DNA from 3 places in the Streptomyces sp. NPDC021012 genome. Region 3 is predicted to be linked to each of the others. Evidence: riboswitches for the same ligand, from Rfam matches in the RefSeq annotation. Region 3 holds a riboswitch; each other region holds the start of a gene.
What was found. A riboswitch is a leader RNA that binds a small molecule or an ion and turns the genes downstream of it on or off. The one in region 3 is predicted to bind cobalamin.

Region 1 (2,308 bases), on a different contig from region 3:
CGTCGCGGATCGGCGAGAGTTCGGAGGCGCCGCCGCCGAGGTGGGCGGCGACCACGGACCCGACCTCGCCGACGCCGATGTCCGCCGGGCCGATGGTGATGGCCACGGCCACGGACAGGCCGAGCAGGACGAGCCCGGCCACGGTCCACAGCAGCGCCGTGAGGCGTACCGGCCGGGCCGGCCGGGTTGCCAGGAGGGGCGTGCTCACTTCGCGAGACCGTACGAGCGGAGCGCGGCCGCCACCTTCTCGATGCCCTCGACGGTGCGGAGGGTGGGGTTGAGCGCCTGGCCGCTGAGCAGGACGTAGCGCTTGTGCTTCACGGCCGCCATGTTCCGGGTGACGGGGTCGGACTCCAGGAACTCGATCTTCTTGGCGGCGCTCTCGGCGGACTGCGCGCGGCGGGTCAGATCGCCGAGCACGAGGACGTCGGGGTCGCGGTCCGCGACGGTCTCCCAGTTGATCTGGGGCCACTCCTCGCGGGTGTCGTCGAAGACGTTCTTCGCCCCGAGCGCGTTCGTGACGATCCCGGGCGCTCCGCAACAGCCCGCCATGTAGGGCGACTTGGAGTCCGAGTACCAGTAGAGGACGGTGGCGTCGGTGAAGTCGGCCGCCGCCGTGGCCTTCGCCACCCGGGCCTTGAGCCCGGCCACGAGCTTCTCGCCGCGCTCGGGGACCGCGAACACCCGGGCCAGGTCGCGGATCTCGCCGTAGACGGTCTCCATGGTGAGGGGGCGGGTGCGGACGCCGTCGCCGTCGCCGCTGTTGTCCTTGCCGACGCAGTCGGTGGGCGAGAGGTACGTGGGGACGCCGAGCTGCTCGAAGCGCTCGCGGGGCGCCACTCCGCCCTTGCCGAGGGTGTACCCGAACGAGGCGGCCACGAAGTCGGGTTCGGTGTCGAGGACCTTCTCGAAGGAGGGGTAGCGGTCGGCCAGGCGCGGCACCTTCGCGTTCTCCCGCTCAAGTCCCTTGAGCACCGGGTCCGTCCAGGTCGCGGTGCCCACCATGCGGTCGGCGAGGCCGAGGGAGAGCATGATCTCCGCCGCCCCCTGGTCGAGGGCGACGGCCCGGCGCGGGGCGCGGTCGACGCGGACCGGCCGTCCGCAGTTCTCGTCGAGGGTGACGGGGTACCCGTGCTCGGGGGCGCTCTTCCCGGACGGCGCGGAGGACCCGCCTCCGCAGCCGGTCACCGTCGCGGTGAGGAGCAGGACGCCGGCCAGGGCGAGCACGGCGGAGCGGACGGGGTGTGCGAGCGGCACGGGAACTTCCTCTGCGGCCACGGCTCATACGCGGAGCCTGTCGTACGGTCCTCCCCGGGCGGCGGCGTGCCGCCGGGGCCGCCAGCAGGTCTTCGGACTCGGGGTCGGCCGGACGGGGCGCCTTCCCGGGCCCGTCGTGCCGCCCAGTGGCCGATGCTCCGCCCGTCGCCCTCACCGCTGCGCGTCAGTTCCGGTCTTCCACCGGATTCCCTGACCCGTGCACGTACCCGTTCAGGTGCGTACAAAGGTGCGACTGGCCTCGGCACAGTACCACCGGGCGGCGCCCCCGCCCCGGGGCCCGGTCCGTGTCAGACGCGCAGCTCCCTGGCCTCGAAGCGGCCGTCTCCGAGGACCAGGACGAAGGAGACCTGCTGCCCCTCGGAGACCGTCCGCGTCGCGCTCTCGATGTCCTCCGCGCGGAAGTACACCTGCTCCTCGGACCCCATGGGGACGACGAAGCCGTACCCGGCGAGACGGTTGAAGGAGTGCACGATCCCTTTGCTTCTGCCTTCCACGGCGGCCTCCTCGTCGTCGCCTCGGGGAGATGTCTCAGGGGAGATGTACCCCGCCCGGCCGCCTTTCGCCACCGCCGCCCTCCGGACGGCGCACCACCCTTAACGATCTAGTACAATGTTCAACAGAGGTCCGCTGCCGAAGATCCCCCGTTTCCGGCAGCGGGCCTCACCCTTTTCGCCCTCGCCCTTTTCGTCAGCGCGAGTCCGGCCGGACCCAGACCGTGCCGCGGGCCTCGTACTCCAGCATGGCCTCCAGGCCGTTCGCCGCCTCGGGGCCGAGCTCCCGGCGGACCAGCCAGAGGGCGAGCTCCAGGCCCGAGGTGACGCCGCCGGCGGTCACCAGGTCGCCGTCGTCCACCACGCGCGCGCCCTTCAGGACGCCGCCCTGCCGCTCCAGGTCCGGTCGGGCCTTGTGGTGGGTGGTGCAGGGGCGGCCCCGGGTGAGCCCGGCGGCCGAGAGCAGCATGACGCCGGTGCACAGGGCGCTGACGGTGAGCCCCGGCCGGACCGCCGCCGCGAGGGCGCGGGGCAGGACG
Region 2 (2,308 bases), on a different contig from region 3:
CGACCTGGCTGGCGGCGTCCAGCGGGGACAGCCCCTCGTCGTTCTCCTCCCACGCCGACCGCGAACCCGTCAGGCACAGGGCCTGGAGGATCGGCACGTCGAGCGCGGCGAGCGCGCCCGCGTCCCAGGCCTCCTCGTCGCCTCCGGCCTGCGCCTCGGCGGGCTTGGTGCCACCGGCCGCGAGGACGGTGGTGACGATCGCGTCGGCCCCGCGCAGTACGGAGACGAGCTCCGCCTCGGGGGCGCGCAGGGACGCCACGTACAGCGGGAGGGCGCGGGCCCCGGCGTCCTCGATCGCGCCGCACAGGGCGTCGACGAAGGCGGTGTTCCCGCTCATGTGGTGGGCGCGGTAGTAGAGCACGGCCACGGTCGGGCCGGTCACGTCGGCCTTCGGCGTCCGCTCAAGGGGCCCCCAGGTGGGGGCGGCGGCCGGGGCCTCGAAGCCGTGGCCGGTGAGCAGGACGGTGTCGGAGAGGAAGCGGGCCAGCTGCTCCAGGTTCGCCGGGCCGCCGTGCGCCAGATAGGCGTGCGCCTCGGTGGCGACGCCGACGGGGACCGTGGAGGCCTCCATCAGCTGGGCGTCGGGAGCCTGTTCGCCGCTGAGCACGACGACCGGCTTCCCGGCGGCGCGGATCGCGTCCAGGCCCTCCTGCCAGGAGCGGACGCCGCCCAGGAGCCGTACGACGACCAGGTCGACGCCGTCGAGCAGGTCCGGGAGGTCGGCGAGCGGGAGCCGGGAGGGGTTGGCGAAGCGGTACTCCACCGGCCCTCCGGCCGCACGGGCGCTGAGCAGGTCGGTGTCGGAGTGCGACAGCAGCAGGAGCATGGCGAGCTCAGGCCTTCCTCGGGGTTGTCCGCGCCCCGGGTGGTCGTGTGGGATGGGGCCTCCCCTCGCTCGAGCGAAGCCGAGAGCTTGGGGAAGGGAGTTCCTGACTCACCCGTGCCATGGCTGGTACGGGCTCACAGTGGCGGGACCGCGCCGGATTCTCACCGGGCTTCCTCCCCGGGGTCCTGGGACCCCATGCCGCTCTGCATCCTAGATCGTGCCGTGGGCGGGCCCCAGGGAGCGTCGGGGTCGGCCGGATCACACCGGGGATCACACCGGGGCGCACGGCGACGACGCGGGCGGAGCGCCGGCGGCCCGGGAGCGCCGGAGGCGGCAAGCGCCGGCAGCCCGAACCACCGAGCGTCGGCAGGCATCGACGAACCCGGGGCGCCGAAGGGAGCAAGCCCCGGCAGGCCCGGAGCGCCAAGGACCGGCAAGCCCCAGCAGGCCCGGAGGGCCGGAAGTCGGCCGGATCACACCCGGTGGTCAGCCGGTTCCCCGTGGGTATGCTCGCCGCCATGCCGCCCACCCCACCCCCGACGCCCGAACCGGGCGAAGCTCGCGTACGGGACCGTGGCGACGCCTGCCCCGGGGCGCTGCGCCTGCATCCCGCCGACGACGGACGTCTGGCCCGACTGCGCCTGCCCGCAGGGCGCTTGACGGTACGTCAGACCGAGGTGCTGGCCCGTGCGGCCGAGGGTCTGGGCGACGGGCGGATCAGCATCACCTCGCGCGGCAACGCCGAGCTGCGCGGGCTCGGCGAGGGCTGCGGGGCCGAGCTCGCCGCGCTCCTCTCCGAGGCCGGTCTGCTGCCCTCCCCCACCCACGAGCGCGTCCGCAACATCGTGGCCTCGCCCGGCGCGGGGCTCGACGGACTCGGCTGCGCGGACGTGCAGTTGTGGGCGCGCGAGCTGGACGCCGCGCTGTGCGCGGAGCCCCGGGCGGCATCCCTTTCGGGACGGTTCCTGTTCGTCCTGGACGACGGGCGCGGGGACGTCGCCGGGCTCGGCGGCGATGTGAGCTTGGTCGCAGGACCGGACGGGTCCGCCCTCCTGCGCCTCGGCTCGCGGGCGTTCCGGGTGGCCGAGCCCGTCCGCGCCGCCCTCACCGCCGCCCTCGCGTTCCTCGACGCCGCCGAGGCCGCCGGGAACGGGGCCTGGCGGCCCCGCGAACTGCCCGAGGAGCACGTGCCCGACTGGGCCGGGGCCCTCGCGCGGGCCGGGATCACGGCGGAGCCCGTACCCGTACCGCCGCTTCCCGCGTCCCCGCCGCCCGCGCCCGGCCCGCTCGGCGAGCGCGCCCTGCACGTCCTCGCCCCGCTCGGCCGGCTGACCGCCGCCCAGCTGCGGGCCCTGGCCGACGGGGCCGAGGAGCTGCGGCTCACGCCCTGGCGCGGGGTGGTCGTCGTGGGAGCCGCCGACCGGCTGCCCGACCTGCCCGACCTGGCGGCGCACGGCCTGATCACCCGGCCCGAGCTGCCCT
Region 3 (2,308 bases):
GGCACGATGCCGTTGGAGTGCCCGTTGGTGCCGCGGATCAGCGAACCGCGGGCGCGGATGCGGGAGTACGACAGGCCGATGCCGCCCGCGTGCTTCGAGAGGCGCGCGACCTGGTGGTAGCGGTCGTAGATGGAGTCCAGCTCGTCCTGCGGGGAGTCCAGGAGGTAGCAGGAGGACATCTGCGGGTGGCGGGTGCCGGAGTTGAAGAGCGTGGGGGAGGACGGCAGGTAGTCCAGGCGGCTCATCAGGCCGTACAGCGCCGCGACTTCGTCGAGCGCGCGGGCCGAGTCGTCCTCGGCGAGGCCGCAGGCGACGCGCAGCATGAAGTGCTGCGGGGTCTCGATCACCTTGCGGGTGATCGGGTGGCGCAGCAGGTAGCGCGAGTAGAGGGTGCGCAGACCGAAGTAGCCGAAGCGGTCGTCGCCGGCCGGGTCGATCGTGGCGTCGAGCCGGGTCGCGTGCGCCGCGACGAGCTCGGCGGTGCGGTCGGCGATGAGGCCCTCGCGGTGACCGACGGCGACGGAGGCCGAGAAGGAGACGGCGCCCTGGCCGGCCGCCTCGTCGGCGATCGTGATGGTGAGGAGCCGGGCGGCGAGCCGGGAGTACGCGGGGTCATCGGCGATCAGGCCGGCGGCCGCCTCGGTGGCCAGCTCGCGCAGCTCCGCCTCGTCCGACGTGGCGCTGCGGCCGCGCAGCGCGGCGGCGGCGACCTTGCCGGGGTCGGTGTCCGGGAGGTCGGCGGTGAGATCGGTCAGGGTCCGCAGGAGTACGGTCCCGGGGCCGTCGGTCTCGATCGCTGCGGCCGGATCGGCGGGCGCGATGGTCACGTGGGGGCTCTCCCTCGCTCGGCTCGGGGCCATGGCGGGGGGAGGCGGGCAGGCGGGCACCCGTACGCGCGGGCGCGCCGCGTCCACCGGCCCACTCCGCGAGGCCCGGACGTCTGTGACACCCGGAACGGACGGACCGGGTGCGCTGCCGGCAGGTCCTCGGACTCGCTCCGTACGAAGAACGAAACCTCACGAAGCACACCGTTGCGGGACAGTTCCGGATTCGCGCCGGATTTCCCTGCGTCGACAGCGAGGACGAGCATACATGTGGGGGGCGCCGCTCATTGCACCCCCCACATGTTGTGTCGGTCCCGGGAGTTACAACTCCAGGGCGTACGTGCGCAGCGAGTGATCGGGGACCGGCTCCCAGTCCCGCTCGGGGGTGCGGACGAAGCCGAGCCGCTCGTAGATCCGGTGCGCGGAGACCATCAGACCGGCCGTGGAGAGCACCAGCCGCGCACACCCGGGAAGGGCCCGCGCCCGGTCCACGCAGGCGCGGACGAGGGCCTCTCCGACGCCCCTGCCGCGCGCCGCCGGAGCGACCACGAGCATCCGGAACTCGGCCTCGCCGGGGACAGCGATGTCCGCCCAGGGGGTGCCGCCGGGGGCGAAGGTGACCCCGCCGACGATCCCGCCGTCGGCGTCGACGGCGACGAGCACCTCGCTCTCGCGGGCCCGGCGGGCCGTGTCGCGGAGCACGTCCAGGTAGAAGTCGTCCTCTCCGTGCAGCAGCAGCCCGTCATTCAGATAGGTGAACCCGGTGAGGTCGCCGAGCTGCTCGTACTCCTCGGGCCGTACCGCCCTGATCGTGAAGTCCATGCCCGCCAGTCTGCCGCGCCCGGTCATGCGGAGGGGCCCGGGTTTCTCCTGGTGAGATCCCGGGCCCCTCTTCGACGTGTCCGTGGGTCAGTGCGCTCCGGCGCCGACCTTCGGGAGGTCGCGGACACCGGCGTCGCCCGCGTCCGCCGTGTAGTCCTCCGGGGAGGTCTCGTCGACGCCCTCGGGGGCCTTGACGGCCTTGAGGACGAAGGTCAGGACGACCGTGACGAGGACGTTGAGCACGAAGGAGGTGAGGCCGATGTAGCCGATCTCGCCGATGCCCGGGATCTCGGCGGCCGAGCCGCCGAAGTGCTTCTGGGTCGGGCTGGCGACGCCGTACGCGGCGGCCGTGCCGTAGACCATGCCGACGGCCCAGCCGGCGAGCAGCGCCCAGCGGTGGAACCAGCGGGTGAACAGGCCGCCGACCAGGGCCGGGAAGGTCTGCAGGATCCAGATGCCGCCGAGCAGCTGGAAGTTGATGGCGACCGTCTTGTCCATGGTGAGGACGAAGATGAGGGCGCCGACCTTCACCAGGAGGGAGACCAGCTTGGAGACCTTGGTCTCCTGCTCGGGGGTCGCGTCCTTCTTGATGAAGTCCTTGTAGATGTTGCGGGTGAAGAGGTTGGCCGCGGCGATCGACATGATCGCGGCCGGGACGAGCG

Region 1: linked by a shared signal. The riboswitch ahead of ACH4TP_RS10290 (ABC transporter substrate-binding protein) and the one ahead of ACH4TP_RS01545 (ribonucleoside-diphosphate reductase subunit alpha) in region 3 are both predicted to bind cobalamin.
Region 2: linked by a shared signal. The riboswitch ahead of cobN (cobaltochelatase subunit CobN) and the one ahead of ACH4TP_RS01545 (ribonucleoside-diphosphate reductase subunit alpha) in region 3 are both predicted to bind cobalamin.

Annotation. Positions count from the first base shown of each region.
Region 1 is NZ_JBIRQU010000003.1:109,779-112,086, reverse strand. Features, by position in the region: gene ACH4TP_RS10295 (FecCD family ABC transporter permease) at 1-208, opposite strand, end outside; gene ACH4TP_RS10290 (ABC transporter substrate-binding protein) at 205-1,257, opposite strand; cobalamin riboswitch at 1,344-1,469, opposite strand; gene ACH4TP_RS10285 (cold-shock protein) at 1,566-1,772, opposite strand; gene ACH4TP_RS10280 (DJ-1/PfpI family protein) at 1,966-2,308, opposite strand, start outside.
Region 2 is NZ_JBIRQU010000005.1:198,646-200,953, forward strand. Features, by position in the region: gene cobN (cobaltochelatase subunit CobN) at 1-826, opposite strand, end outside; cobalamin riboswitch at 905-1,038, opposite strand; gene ACH4TP_RS18390 (cobalamin biosynthesis protein CobG) at 1,333-2,308, shown strand, end outside.
Region 3 is NZ_JBIRQU010000001.1:341,788-344,095, reverse strand. Features, by position in the region: gene ACH4TP_RS01545 (ribonucleoside-diphosphate reductase subunit alpha) at 1-827, opposite strand, end outside; cobalamin riboswitch at 960-1,103, opposite strand; gene ACH4TP_RS01540 (GNAT family N-acetyltransferase) at 1,146-1,646, opposite strand; gene mctP (monocarboxylate uptake permease MctP) at 1,734-2,308, opposite strand, start outside.